2 linked regions of the Azospirillum sp. TSH100 genome follow. The protein of the gene in region 1 interacts with the protein of each later gene in a pairwise test. Links are inferred from orthologs where the notes say so. Each region holds a gene or a part of one and is shown on either strand. Other genes may lie near its edges. The genes, in order: lon and rplI.

Region 1 (7,009 bases):
CCGCCAAGGCGATTGTCGAAGTGGTTGCGAGCGCATCCACCCTGAATGAACTGGTCGCGCTTGAGCGCGGCACGGCCAACCAGCCCCTGTCCGCCAGGACGGCCGTGGATCAGGCCATGCGGGAAGGCATTGCCAGGGGACGGCAGCAGGTCGACCAGGCCCTCGTCCGCTATGTCGCCATGGTCAAGGACAGCGGCGACGTTCAGGCGGTCAAGGACGCAGAGGGGCTTGGCAGCCTGATTTCCGGTGTGCGCAGCCAGCTCGACGAGTGGCTGGCGAAGGACCCGGCGAGCCGTCCGGCCGATCCGGTCGCCCTCTACTTCGATGCAGTCAGCCGGATCACCCTTCCGATCCAGAAGACTGTCGTCCGGCTGGGCCACGACCTTGACGAACTGAACTCGCGCGTCGGCGACCGGGCCGATCTCGCCGTCCGCTCTTCGACCCTGCGCGAGCGTGCGGGGCAGCAGTCGGTGCTGTTCCTGCGGGCGCTCGGTTCGGGAAAGCCGATGACGCCCGATCTGCTGGGCCAGATCCTGACGATCGAAGGCAAAATCGACGAGGCGATCGCCGGGATGGAGGATGACATCGTCGGTGGCGACATGGAGCCCGGGCTGAAGGCGGCGCTCCAGACCTTGCGGACCGGCTATGTCGAGCAGTTCGGCAGCTTCAAGAAGCGCCTGCTCAGCGCGTCCTACGCCGGGAAGCCCTACGATCTCGACGTCGCGGAATGGCGCAAGTCGGCATCGCCGCTGCTGCAGCATATTCTGGCCGTCCGCGACGCTGCGGTGATCGAGGCGCGCCGGCTGGCCGACGACGTTCATGGCGCCGCGCTTCGCCGCCTGTCCCTGGCTATCGTCCTGGCGGTGGTGTCGATCGGTGCGCTGATCGGCGCGGCCATCGCGATCAACCGTCGGGCGTCCAAGCCGGTCGTCGAACTGGCCGGCGTGATCGGCGCGATTGCCGGCGGGCGGCGCGATCTCGCGGTGCCTCATGCCGGGCGGGCCGACGAGATCGGCGAGATGGCCGGTGCCGTCGATGTCCTGCAGACCCGCGTACGCGAGGCCGACGAGGCGGAGGCCCGGCGCCACAGCGAGCGTGAGGAACGCGACCGCCGCCGCCACGATTTCGAGCGGGCGACCCAGCAGTTCGTGTCCAAGCTGGAAAGCATCGTCGCCCAGCTCTCCTCCACCGCCCAGTCGGTGCGCGGCAATTCCGAACGGGTTTCGGCCAACGCCGAGAATGTGTCGTCGCTCTCCTCCTCCGTCGCCGCGGCATCGGAGCTCGCCAACGGCAACATCCAGACGGTGGCGGCCGCGGCGGAGGAGCTGCAGGCCTCGATCGGCGAGATCGGCCGCCGCATCGACGACGCGTCCCGGATCGCCCAGGACGCCGTCCGCGAGGCCGGCAGCACCGCCGACATCGTCGCGACCCTGGCCGAACGCGCGGCGGGGATCGGGTCGGTGGTGGATATGATCAGCTCCATCGCGTCCCAGACCAATTTGCTGGCGCTGAACGCGACCATCGAGGCGGCGCGGGCGGGCGAAGCCGGCAAGGGCTTCGCCGTCGTGGCGAGCGAGGTGAAGAACCTGGCCGGCCAGACCGCGAAGGCGACCGAGGACATCCAGGTCCGGGTCGGCGAAATCCGCGAGGTCAGCGGCAGCGCCGTTTCCGCCATCGATGCGATCAGCCGCACGGTCGTCGCGATCAGCGAAGCCGCGTCCGCAGTCGCCGCCGCGGTGGAGGAGCAGAATGCCGCGACGCGGGAGATCGCCCGCAACATCCACGCCGCCGCCCAGGGAACGGTCGAGGTGTCCGGCAGCATCGGGCAGGTTGCCAGCACGGCGGAAAGCACGCGGATCGCATCCGGAGAACTGCTGACCGCGTCGCGTGGCCTTTCCGAAGAGGCTGGAACGCTGCGGAACACGGTCGATGGCTATGTAAGCAGTCTCAAAACCGCGTGATGGGACGAAAAGGGGGTGGTTCGCGGCGGTTTCCGGCCGGGTTGCAGGCTGGAAACCGCCCGTCGCCTCGTCCAGCCCCTTGAAGGCCGCAGGGCCGTGTGCCACGTTAGTCCGGTGCCGTAGGCGGATCCCCGCGCTCAACCCGAGGCGGGGGCTGTGTCAGGCCCATTCCGGGCTGGCGGCGATCCATTCATTGAGGCCCTGCCGATGATCGAACTCTCCCGTGGTGCCCTCTACCCGGTCCTGCCGCTGCGCGACATCGTGGTCTTCCCCCACATGATCGTGCCGCTGTTCGTCGGGCGCGAGAAGTCCGTGCGCGCGCTGGAAGACGTGATGAAGGATGACAAGCAGATCCTGCTCGTCACCCAGAAGAACGCCGCGCAGGACGATCCGACTCCGGCCGACATCTACAGCGTCGGCACCGTCGGCACCGTGTTGCAGCTGCTCAAGCTGCCGGACGGGACCGTCAAGGTGCTGGTGGAAGGCGGCCAGCGCGCCGCCATCACCAAGTTCGCCGACAATGAGGAGTTCTTCCAGGCCCAGGCCGAACTGGTCGAGGAGAAGACCGGCGAGAACCAGGAGCTCGAAGCCCTGAGCCGCGCCGTCGTCTCCCAGTTCGAGCAGTACATCAAGCTGAACAAGAAGATCCCGCCGGAGGTGCTGGTCTCGATCAACCAGATCGAGGAAGCCGGCAAGCTGGCCGACACCGTCGCCTCGCATCTGGCGCTGAAGATTCCGGAAAAGCAGCAGCTGCTGGAATGCGCCACCGTGTCGGAGCGTCTGGAGCGGGTCTATGCCTTCATGGAAGGCGAGATCGGCGTTCTTCAGGTGGAAAAGCGCATCCGCAACCGCGTCAAGCGGCAGATGGAGAAGACCCAGCGCGAGTACTATCTGAACGAGCAGCTGAAGGCGATCCAGAAGGAACTCGGCGAGACCGAGGACGGCCGCGACGAGTCGGCCGAGTTGGAAGAGAAGATCAACAAGACCCGCTTCTCCAAGGAGGCCCGCGAAAAGGCTCTCGCCGAGCTGAAGAAGCTGCGGTCGATGAGCCCGATGTCGGCGGAAGCCACCGTGGTCCGCAACTACCTGGACTGGATGCTGTCCATTCCGTGGAAGAAGCGCACCAAGGTGAAGCGGGACCTGAAGCTGGCCCAGAAGGTGCTGGACGCCGACCATTACGGTCTGGAGAAGGTCAAGGAGCGTATCCTTGAGTATCTCGCCGTGCAGAACCGGATGAACAAGGTCAAGGGGCCGATCCTCTGCCTCGTCGGTCCGCCCGGCGTCGGCAAGACCTCGCTCGGCAAGTCCATCGCCAAGTCGACCGGCCGCAACTTCGTCCGCATGTCGCTGGGCGGCGTCCGTGACGAGGCCGAGGTGCGCGGTCACCGCCGCACCTACATCGGCTCGATGCCCGGCAAGGTCATCCAGGGCATGAAGAAGGCGAAGTCTTCCAACCCGCTCTTCCTGCTGGACGAAATCGACAAGCTCGGCGCCGACTGGCGCGGCGACCCGTCGTCGGCCCTGCTGGAGGTTCTGGATCCGGAGCAGAACGGCACCTTCAACGACCATTACCTGGAGGTCGATTACGACCTGTCCGACGTGATGTTCGTCTGCACCGCCAACACCATGCGCATGCCGCAGCCGCTGCTGGACCGCATGGAGATCATCCGCGTCGCCGGTTACACCGAGGACGAGAAGGTCGAGATCTCCAAGCGCCACCTGATCGAGAAGCAGATCGAGGCGAACGGCCTGAAGAAGGGCGAGTTCACCATCTCCGACGACGCGCTGCGCGATCTGGTCCGCTACTACACGCGGGAGGCCGGCGTCCGCTCGCTGGAACGCGAGATCGCCAACCTCTGCCGCAAGGCGGTCAAGGAGATCCTGCTGAAGTCGGGGGGCAATGCCAAGGTCGCGGTCACCCGCCGCAATCTGGACAAGTATGCCGGCGTCCGCCGCTTCCATTATGGCGAGGCGGAACTGGAGGATCTGGTGGGCGTCACCACCGGTCTGGCCTGGACCGAGGTCGGTGGCGAGCTGCTGTCGATCGAGGCCGTCGGCCTGCCGGGCAAGGGCCGCGTCACCACCACCGGCAAGCTGGGCGACGTGATGAAGGAATCGGTCCAGGCGGCCGAGAGCTACGTCAAGTCGCGCGCCATCGCCTTCGGCATCAAGCCGACGCTGTTCGAGAAGAAGGACATCCACGTCCATGTTCCCGAAGGCGCCACGCCGAAGGACGGCCCGTCGGCCGGTGTCGCCATGGCCACCTCCATCGTCTCGGTGCTGACCGGCATTCCGGTGCGCAAGGACGTGGCTATGACCGGCGAGATCACCTTGCGCGGCCGGGTGCTGCCGATCGGCGGCCTGAAGGAGAAGCTGCTGGCCGCGCTGCGCGGTGGCATCAAGCATGTGCTGATCCCGAAGGACAACGAGAAGGATCTGGCCGACATCCCGGACAACGTGAAGCGCGGGCTGGAGATCATGCCCGTCGGCACGGTGGACGAGGTTCTGCGCAATGCGCTGGTCCGTCCGCTGGAGCCGATCGAATGGACCGAGCCGGAGGTCGATCCGGCCGCGGCGAAGGCCCAGGAGAAGGGTGCCGACGGCGAGGCCCTGCGTCACTGATCCGGCACCGGCGGTTGCGATCGGATCGTGACCGCCGCCGGATGGCGTGACTTTTAGGACAAGAGCGGCTTTGCCGCCCGTCGGGAATTGACGGGCGGCAAGCGCTGTGATTATCCTTTGCTTCCAAAAAGTCGTGGACGAAAAGTCCTGGGGCGGCTTTTGTCTTTCAGTATTTGCTGAATTTCGAAGGGGGATTGCGTGAACAAGAACGATCTCGTGGCGCATGTTGCCGAAGCGTCCGGTTTGTCCAAGACCGACGCCACGAAGGCCGTCGACGCCGTGTTCGACAGCATCGCCGAGTCCTTGAAGAACGGTGATGAGGTCCGTCTGGTCGGCTTCGGCACCTTTGCGGTGGCTGAGCGTCCCGCGACCGAGGGCCGCAACCCGCGTACCGGCGAGAAGATCGACATCCCGGCGTCCAAGCAGCCGAAGTTCAAGGCTGGCAAGACCCTGAAGGACGCCCTGAACTAAGCGCTTACGGCGCTTGAAGTTTCTGGCCCGTTCAGGGCATAGTGCGGCCGGCCGGGCATCCACCCGGCCGGCTTGCGTTTGGCTGCAAGGCCTTACCCGGTTGGGGCGATTAGCTCAGCGGTAGAGCGTCTCGTTTACACCGAGAATGTCGGGGGTTCGATCCCCTCATCGCCCACCATTCCCATTGTCGTTCCTGTGATCAGGCCCCGTTCCGGGGCTTTTTTCATGCGTGCGTGGTGACGAGCGCCGGCTTGGCGCCCCTCGTTCTCCTCACTGTTCGCCGCAGGGGTTCGGCTGGTCTTTCATGCCGACATAGCCCTGCTTCGCGTCGTACAGGAATTGGTATTGCCGCAGGAAATGGCGGCCGGTGTTGATGAAGGGCGGGCGCTTGTCGGTGCTCCAGGGGATCACCTGCTGCGGCTCGTTCGGCGAACCGGCGCCGACGATGAAGGAGTCGACGGCTATCGGGCTGGCGGCATCAGGAATGTTGACGGCGACCGAGGTGCCGGGCGCCAGAACGCCGACCGATTTGTTGGGTTCGCTGGCGTCCGGCTGCTGCACGGTGTCGAACCTGATCGTGGGCGGCAGCGTCATGTAACTCTGCGGGATGCCGGTATCGACCAGGATGTTGGCGGGCGTGCAGATCGGGCCATTGGCATCGCGGTTCACTTCCGGATTCACCGAGATGCAGCCGCTTGGCATCATCCAATCACCGGGATACTGCGCATAGGGCACCAACTTGGCGAAGCGGAAGCCCGCTGTGTTGTCGGCGGTCAGGCCGACCTGGATGCCCTGGCGGCCGATGATGTAGCCCGAGTTCAGCGTTCCGTTGGCGATGGGTTGGCCGTTCACGCTGCGCAGGTTCAGCAGCACGTTCTTGTCCGGCGTGCCCTGCGGCTGGAAATCGGCTTCCTGACCGAAGCCGACGCCCATATAGAGCACCGGCTTGGCCGGCGCCGGCAGGTCGGGGCAGATCTGCTGGTCGGTCTGGTAGCTGTCGCAGCGGCCGGACTTCTCCACGCCAAGGATGAAGACTTCCGACGTCGCGACCGGCTTTTGGACGCGGTCATACAGGGTGACCGTCATCGGCACCCAGGTGCCGACCCACAGAATCTTGCTGCTCGACAGGAACTGCGTGCCCGGCCTGGCCCCCGGCGCCGTCTTCAGCGTCTCGTAGTTGGGGATGTTGGTGGCTGACATGGCAACGCCGACCGATCCGGTGTCCATCGTCACCGTGTGGATGGCGCTGTCGCCGGCGATGCTGAAATTCAACTTCGGCGGATCGGTGAAGGACACCGGTTGGAAATTCGCGAAGGGGATGCATTGCGCCACACTGATGCCGCCATAGTTCAGCATGCTTTGGGCCAGCGCGGGAGCTGTCGCGACCAGAGTCAGCGCGGCAGCAGTGACGGTGCGCGAGGTCCGACCGGAAAATCTCATGGGAAGCGCCCAGCAATGATTGAGGCTGCTGCTAGAATTGCCAGCCGATCGAGGCGTGTCCAGCAATCAATGTCGCCGAAATCGGGTAAATCTTCTCAAAACCGCAACCTGAAGCGTGGCCGTTTCAGGCAATTACCGGGCGTGCTGGTCCAGAAAGCTCCGGCATTGGTCGAAATCACGCAGGCAGGAATCGGGCAGGGCGATGCCTTTGCGCTCCGCAAGACTGCGGGCGAAGGCAACCATCCGCTCGGTTGGTTCGCGGCGGCGCCACGCTTCCGGCGGGGGCATGTCGGCGCCTGACGCGCCCTCCGCAACCACATCCACCGGAAGAGGGCTGGCCTTGGTCTTGCGGGGACGCCGCGGCTTCGGTGCCGTCGGCTCACCATCGGTGGGTGCGGCGGCCTTGCGCGTCCGCCGGCGCACCGGCTTTGTGGTGTCACCACGCGCCGCCGCGGCGCTGCGTGCTGCTGTGCCGTACCCTGCAGTGCCGCGTCCCGTCGTGCCCCGTCGGGTGA
Region 2 (6,932 bases), 200 kb from region 1 along the record:
TCGAACGCCTCGGCGAGTTCGCGGCCCATGCCGACGGCCTGGCTGCCCTGCCCCGGAAAGACGAACGCCCTGGTCATGCTTCGGTGAAACCCTGGATGAATGCGCCCCGCCCCTGCGGCGGCACCATGGATTGGGCGACAGTCATACCCTCACTTTTTAGCAAGTCAAGCGACGCGCGATGACCAAAGCGACAATGATGCGATAAAACGCCACGTAATGAGGCACAAGGCCCACGAAAAACCGCCGTTCCGAAGGGGTTGTTCGTGGGCTCTCACAGAGGTGCCGCGCACCGGGTCTTGCGCCGTCTGCTGCGGTGCAAATCAAAGGCCTGCGTTCAGGCCTTGCCCACCAGCGCCACCCTGGTCCAGGGCCTCATCTGCGCCAGCGTCTCCAGCACCATCGGGCCGATCAGGCCGGAGAGCAGGGCCATCCAGAAAATCACGCCATCCGGCGCATCCATCAGGTGCAGGACCACCCGCGCACCGGCGGCGAACAGGGCATGATGCAGATAGATGGCGTAAGAAGACGCGCCGACGGTGCGGAAAACCCGACTGGACGGCATGATGTGCAGCAGAGTTACCGCTCCGCCCATGCCACACAGCAGGGCGACACTGCTGTTCCAGCCAAAATGCGGAAGATATCCCCACAGCGATGCCTGATGGAGAGCGACGCCGACGGCGAGCGCAGTGCCGGCTGCCGAGAGCATCGCCTGCGGCCGCCCCAGCGCGCGAAACCGGGTGACGCCCACACCGAACAGGAAATGCGGCAGCAGGAAGCAGGCCTCGTTGATCGACAGGACGTTCGAGTCGGCATGGACCGTCAGGCAGGCGGCCACCGCGGCCGCCATGGCAAGCACGAAGCCACCCGGCCGGTCCATGGCATGGAACGCATCGAGCAGAGCTGCCAGACCGAAGATCAGGAACAGAGCCTGCAGATACCAGAAATGTGCGTATGGAAAGACGTAGATCCGCCACATCGACTCGGGAACGAAGCTCCCGTTCGCTCCAGGCGCGTGGGTCTGGAGAAAATAGAAAAGGGCCGACACCACCACAAAGGGGAAGCCCAATCGGCGCAGCTTCTTGATGAAGAAGATCTTAAACCGGTCGGCGCGCACCGGGTTCAGGGCATAGACCAGCCCTGAGATGAAGGTGAAGAGTGGCATGCGGATCAGTTCAAAGCTGTCGGTGGCATAGCGATAGATCGAGCCTTCCGCCACCTGCATGCCGGATCCGGGAATGCCAACCACGTGGTAGGCGACCAGCAGGATGCAGGCCAGCCCCCTCAATTCAACGACATGGTACGGCAACATGTTCTTGCGCATGGCTACTCCAGGCCCCGGGCTGTCATCGCCGCCGGCGGTTTATGCGGCACCGGGTCGACCCGCAGCTCCGCCATGAACGGCAGGCGGAACATGGCGGCTGGCACAGTGGATTGCACTTCGGTCAAATGCGCATAACCGTATTCCGCGCGATACCCACCCTTGCACCGTCCCTACCCGGCCAACGCATGAGGACGCGCAGCGGTGTTCATCCAGGCAGCACCCCCGTCCAACCGGGCAGCACCTTAAGGCCGGTATGGATTTTCCCAAAGGCGGGGATCGGGCGAACCTGATTTTCGCTTGCCACCACCGCCGCCCTGTGCATACTGCGCCGCTTCATAACTCCTTGCCGGCGGTCCGCCGTCGGCTAGGCCCGGGCGGCTGATCCGATCCATGAGGGATGGGGCGCAGCGCCGGACCATGAACAGCCATGGGGAGTGCAATGGCACTTTACGAGTGCGTGCTGATCGCGCGCCAGGACATTTCGGCCGCCCAGGCCGAGCAGCTCTCTGAGCAGTTCGCCCAGATCGTTCGCGACAACGGCGGCACGATCGCCAAGAGCGAATACTGGGGTCTGAAGACCCTCACCTACAAGATCAAGAAGAACCGCAAGGGTCACTACACCCTCTTCAACATCGACGCGCCGGCCGCCGCCATCGCCGAGATGGAGCGGAACATGAGCATCAGCGAAGACGTGCTGCGCTTCATGACCGTGCGTGTAGACGCCCTTGATGCCAACCCGTCGGCGATGATGCAGAGCCGCAACGAGCGTGGTGAGCGCGGCGAGCGTGGCGACCGTGGTCCGCGTCGCTTCGACGACCGTGGTCCGCGTCCGCCGCGTCGTCAGGAAAACGTTGCCGCTGCCGAAGGGGAGACCGCGTAAATGTCCGACAAGCAGACCACGGGCGCTCCGGCCCGCACCGGCGGAGCCCGCCGCCCGTTCTTCCGTCGCCGCAAGACCTGCCCGTTCTCGGGCGCGAATGCTCCGGCGATCGACTACAAGGACGTCAAGCTGCTGTCCCGCTTCATCTCCGAGCGCGGGAAGATCGTCCCGAGCCGCATCACCGCGGTCTCGACGAAGAAGCAGCGCGAACTGGCCCGCGCCATCAAGCGCGCCCGTTTCCTGGCCCTTCTCCCCTACGTGGTGAAGTAAGCCCGGCAACGGCCGATCTGTTTCGGTGAAGGTTCTGCAAGGGGTTTCCATGGCCTTGGGTCCGGCCGTACCGCTGGTGATCGCCGTCAGCGGCGGTCTGGCAAGCGCATTTTTCTACCTGTCGGTCACATTCGGCGGGATGGGTGCGCTGATCCTGGGCTACCTGGCCCCCCTGCCCCTGTTCCTGACGGGACTGTGGCTGGGGGCTCCGGCGGTGACGTTGGCCGGTCTGGCCGGCGCCGGCGCGGTGATGTTGGGCACCTCCGGCAGCTTGCTGGTGGCGCTGTCCTACCTGATGACCGGGGCCGCTCCCGCGATCCTGGTCGTGCGGCAGTCGCTGCTGGCGCGGTCGCGGGAGGATGGAACCCTGGAATGGTATCCGCCCGGACGGGTCCTGATGGGCCTGACCGGGATGGGCGTGGCGGCGCTGCTCGCTGCGGTGATCCTGACGCTCGGAGAGCCCGGTGGGCTCGACGGGCTGATGCGGCAGACCCTGGCCCGAGTCGTCGAGCCGGCGTTCCGCTCGCAGGGCCAGCCAGCCCCGGATCCCGAGGCATTCTGGGTGGTGGCCGTCCTGCCGGGGCTGGTTGCGATCTCATGGCTTGTCATGACGATCGTCAACGCGGTGCTGGCGCAGGGGGCGCTGATGCGGTTCGGCCGCAACCGGCGCCCTGCCATGCGTCTGGCCGAGCTGGAATTGCCGAACTGGCTGGCGCCGCTGTTCGCGGTGTCGGTCGCTGCGGCCTCTGCCGTACCGGGGACCGTGGGGTTCCTGGCGGTCAATCTGGCTCTGATCCTGGCGGTCCCGTTCGCCTTCGCCGGGCTTTCGGTGGTTCATGTATTCGCCAGCAGCAAATCGGCGCGCACGCTGATCCTGGTTGGCTTCTACATGATGCTGTTTCTCTTCGGGTGGCCGATCCTGCTTTTGGTCGGCCTGGGCATGATCGAGCAATGGATCGGGCTGCGCCGCCGGTTTTCCCCCGCGGCCCCCGGTCAGGAGGACGAGTGATGGAAGTTATTCTGCTGGAGCGGGTCGAGAAGCTCGGCCAGATGGGCCAGGTCGTCAATGTGCGTCCCGGCTTCGCCCGCAACTATCTGCTGCCGCAGCGGAAGGCCATGCGCGCCACCAAGGCGAACCTGGCCGTCTTCGAGAAGCAGAAGGCCCACCTTGAGGCCGTGAACCTGGAGCGCCGCAAGGACGCCGAGCAGGTCGCGACCAAGATGGACAATGTGACGGTCGTCGTAATCCGTCAGGCCGCCGAGACCGGCGTCCTGTACGGTTCCGTGACCACCCGCGACGTCTCCGACGCGCTGACCGCCGCCGGCTACAAGACCGACCGCAAGCAGGTCCAGATCGACACCCCGATCAAGACCCTGGGTCTGTTCAAGCTGCGCGTCGTGCTGCACCCGGAAGTGTCGATCACGGTCACGGTCAACGTCGCCCGTTCGGCCGAAGAGGCCGAGCTGCAGGCCCAGCGCGGTGGCATGATCACCGCCGCCGACCTGCGGGACGATGACGAGGAAGAAGAGACCTACGTCGAAGAGACCGCGACCGAGGAAGAGGAGGGCTGATCGCCTTCCTGCCGCAAAAGTTCCGGAGATGCCTTCGGGATTTTTGCGGCACCGTCGTACCGCTTGTCCGAAAGCCGCCCGCCCCACCCGGGGCCGGGCGGTTTTCGCGTTCGGGGTCCGGCAGAGACATGGGATACATGACCCTGCGCATAAGTCGGCAATGCCAAATTGGGTAGCAGTTCTGACCGATTGACGGATTGCCGCACCTCGCCTTGCGCGCGATGCTTGGACGGCACCGCGGAAGGAGTTCGGCATGCTGCTGGTTCGTCTGCTTGCCGCCGCCAAGGGCGACGGAACCCTTAACCTCGTTACGGTCAACGGGAAGCATCATCGGATCGGGTCAGGTCCGCCCCATCTGACGCTTCGTCTGCATGACCGCAAGGTTGAGCGCGATCTGCTGATCAACCCACGTCTGCGGTTCGGCGAAGCCTTTATGGACGGCCGCTTTTCGATCGAAGGCGGCACCATCTACGACCTTCTGTCGATGTTGATGAGCGGCGCCGAAGTGCAGGGCGCGCTGGGCCGCGCGCTGGAATCGCTGTCGCCGCTGCTGCGCCGTCTGCAGCAATACAACCCGATGCAGCGGTCCCGGCAAAATGTGGAACACCACTACAACCTGTCACGCCGGTTCTATCAGCTCTTCCTCGACCGCGACATGCAGTATTCCTGCGCCTATTTCCCGGACCCGGGGATGTCGCTGGACGAAGCGCAGGAGGCCAAGAAGCGGCACATCGCGGCAAAGCTGCTGATCGTTCCGGGCATGCGGGTGCTGGATATCGGCTGCGGCTGGGGCGGCATGGCGCTCTATCTGGCGCGGCACACCGGTGCGCGGGTGACCGGCATCACCTTGTCGTCGGAGCAGCTGGCGGTGGCCCGCCAGCGGGCGGAAGAGGCGGGTCTGGGCGACCGGATCACCTTCGAGTTGCGCGACTATCGGGAGTTCGCATCCACTCACCGGGGGCCTTCGATCGCATCGTCTCGGTCGGCATGTTCGAGCATGTCGGCGTGCCGCATTACCATGACTATTTCACGGCGGTGCGAGAGATGCTGAACGACGAGGGCGTGGCGCTGATCCATTCCATCGGGCGGCTCGACGGCCCGGCCAGCACCAATCCCTGGATCCGCAAATACATCTTCCCCGGAGGCTACTCCCCAGCCCTGTCGGAGGTGCTGCCGGTCATCGAGCGCTCGGGCCTGCTCGCCACCGACCTGGAGGTACTGCGCCTGCATTATGCCGAGACGCTGCGCCATTGGCGCGCCCGCTTCCTCGCCCGCTGGGATGAGGCCAAGGTGCTGTATGACGAGCGGTTCTGCCGGATGTGGGAGTTCTATCTGGCTGGGGCTGAATTGGCTTTCCGCCTGCAAGGCCACATGGTGTTCCAGGTGCAGCTGGCAAGGTCTCTGGGCGCAGTGCCACTGACCCGTGATTATATGCCCAATGCGGAACGGGACCTTGCTTCCGCGTCGGATGGCCAACCGGCGGAGTTTCGGAACTCTCGCACACCGGAGTCGGCCGCCTGATCGCTTTCGGGGCCGGATTTGCGGCGTCCGCTCGGCATTCCGACGCGCGAGAAGCCCAATCCGGCCAACCGGTAATACCAATTGACCATCATGGCCGGGCGCTGGGCCGTGTTGCAAGCGGAATCGTGCGACATCGACGCCTGAACCACCGCCGTACCTTCCTTTCCGTCACGGGGCGATGCTATATAACCGCGATTGATTTCCGCCCGGGGTACCGGGGAGCCACCCATGCGGCATGCTCCCCGGCAACAAGCGCCCGCTGGACGACGCGCCCGGCTCCCAAGGAATGACAACGCCCTTACCCGTTCGGGGAGATCTCGCACCCATGACCAAGATCAAGGTAGCCAATCCGGTCGTCGAACTCGACGGCGACGAGATGACGCGCATCATCTGGCAGTTCATCAAAGACAAGCTGATCCTGCCCTACCTCGACATTGACCTGAAGTACTATGACCTCGGCATCGAGAACCGCGACAAGACCGATGACAAGGTCACCGTCGAGTCCGCAAATGCCATCAAGCAGTATGGCGTCGGCGTCAAGTGCGCGACCATCACCCCCGATGAAGCGCGGGTGAAGGAGTTCAACCTCAAGAAGATGTGGAAGTCGCCAAACGGCACGATCCGCAACATCCTGGGCGGCACCGTCTTCCGCGAACCGATCGTCTGCTCGAACGTTCCGCGTTACGTCCCCGGCTGGACCAAGCCGATCATCATCGGCCGTCACGCCTTCGGCGACCAGTACAAGGCCACCGACTTCGTCGTTCCCGGTCCGGGCAAGATGACGATCAAGTGGGAAGCGGCCGACGGCAGCCAGCAGATCGAGCATGAGGTGTTCGACTACCCCAGCGCCGGTGTGGCGATGGGCATGTACAACCTCGACGACTCGATTGAAGGCTTCGCCCACTCCAGCTTCATGTACGGGCTGGAGCGTGGCTACTCGGTCTATCTGTCGACGAAGAACACGATCCTGAAGGCCTATGACGGTCGCTTCAAGGACATCTTCCAGAAGGTCTTCGACGAGGCCTACGCAGACCAGTTCAAAGCCAAGGGTCTGGTCTACGAACACCGCCTGATCGACGACATGGTCGCTTCGGCCCTGAAGTGGGAAGGCGGTTTCGTGTGGGCCTGCAAGAACTACGACGGCGACGTGGAGTCGGACGTCGTGGCGCAGGGCTTCGGCTCGCTGGGCCTGATGACCTCGGTCCTGGTCACGCCGGATGGCAAGACCGTCGAGGCCGAGGCCGCGCATGGCACGGTGACCCGCCACTACCGCGAGCACCAGAAGGGCAAGGAAACCTCGACCAACCCGATCGCCTCGATCTATGCCTGGACCCAGGGTCTGGCCTATCGCGGCAAGTTCGACAACAC

The links.
Region 2: the proteins of lon (region 1) and rplI interact in binary tests that used the Escherichia coli proteins (3 or more experiments, as listed by UniProt). The link is inferred for Azospirillum sp. TSH100 from one-to-one orthologs.

The regions. Positions count from the first base shown.
Region 1 is NZ_CP039634.1:2,643,026-2,650,034, reverse strand. The notes cover bases 1,818-4,875. They hold lon (endopeptidase La), read left to right. Parts: upstream 1,818-2,168; coding sequence 2,169-4,583; downstream 4,584-4,875. Other genes in these bases: E6C72_RS12525 (HU family DNA-binding protein), read left to right, coding at 4,782-4,875; E6C72_RS12535 (methyl-accepting chemotaxis protein), read left to right, coding at 1,818-1,961. Also shown: more of E6C72_RS12535, read left to right, coding at 21-1,817; more of E6C72_RS12525, read left to right, coding at 4,876-5,054; E6C72_RS12515 (hypothetical protein), read right to left, coding at 5,325-6,494; E6C72_RS12510 (type IA DNA topoisomerase), read right to left, coding at 6,627-7,009.
Region 2 is NZ_CP039634.1:2,441,462-2,448,393, forward strand. Bases 2,281-5,261 are described here. They hold rplI (50S ribosomal protein L9), read left to right. Parts: upstream 2,281-3,479; coding sequence 3,480-4,043; downstream 4,044-5,261. Other genes in these bases: rpsR (30S ribosomal protein S18), read left to right, coding at 2,281-2,471; E6C72_RS11590 (DUF2232 domain-containing protein), read left to right, coding at 2,521-3,480. Outside these bases: fabD (ACP S-malonyltransferase), read right to left, coding at 1-77; E6C72_RS11575 (acyltransferase), read right to left, coding at 335-1,321; rpsF (30S ribosomal protein S6), read left to right, coding at 1,761-2,201; more of rpsR, read left to right, coding at 2,202-2,280; E6C72_RS11605 (NADP-dependent isocitrate dehydrogenase), read left to right, coding at 5,890-6,932.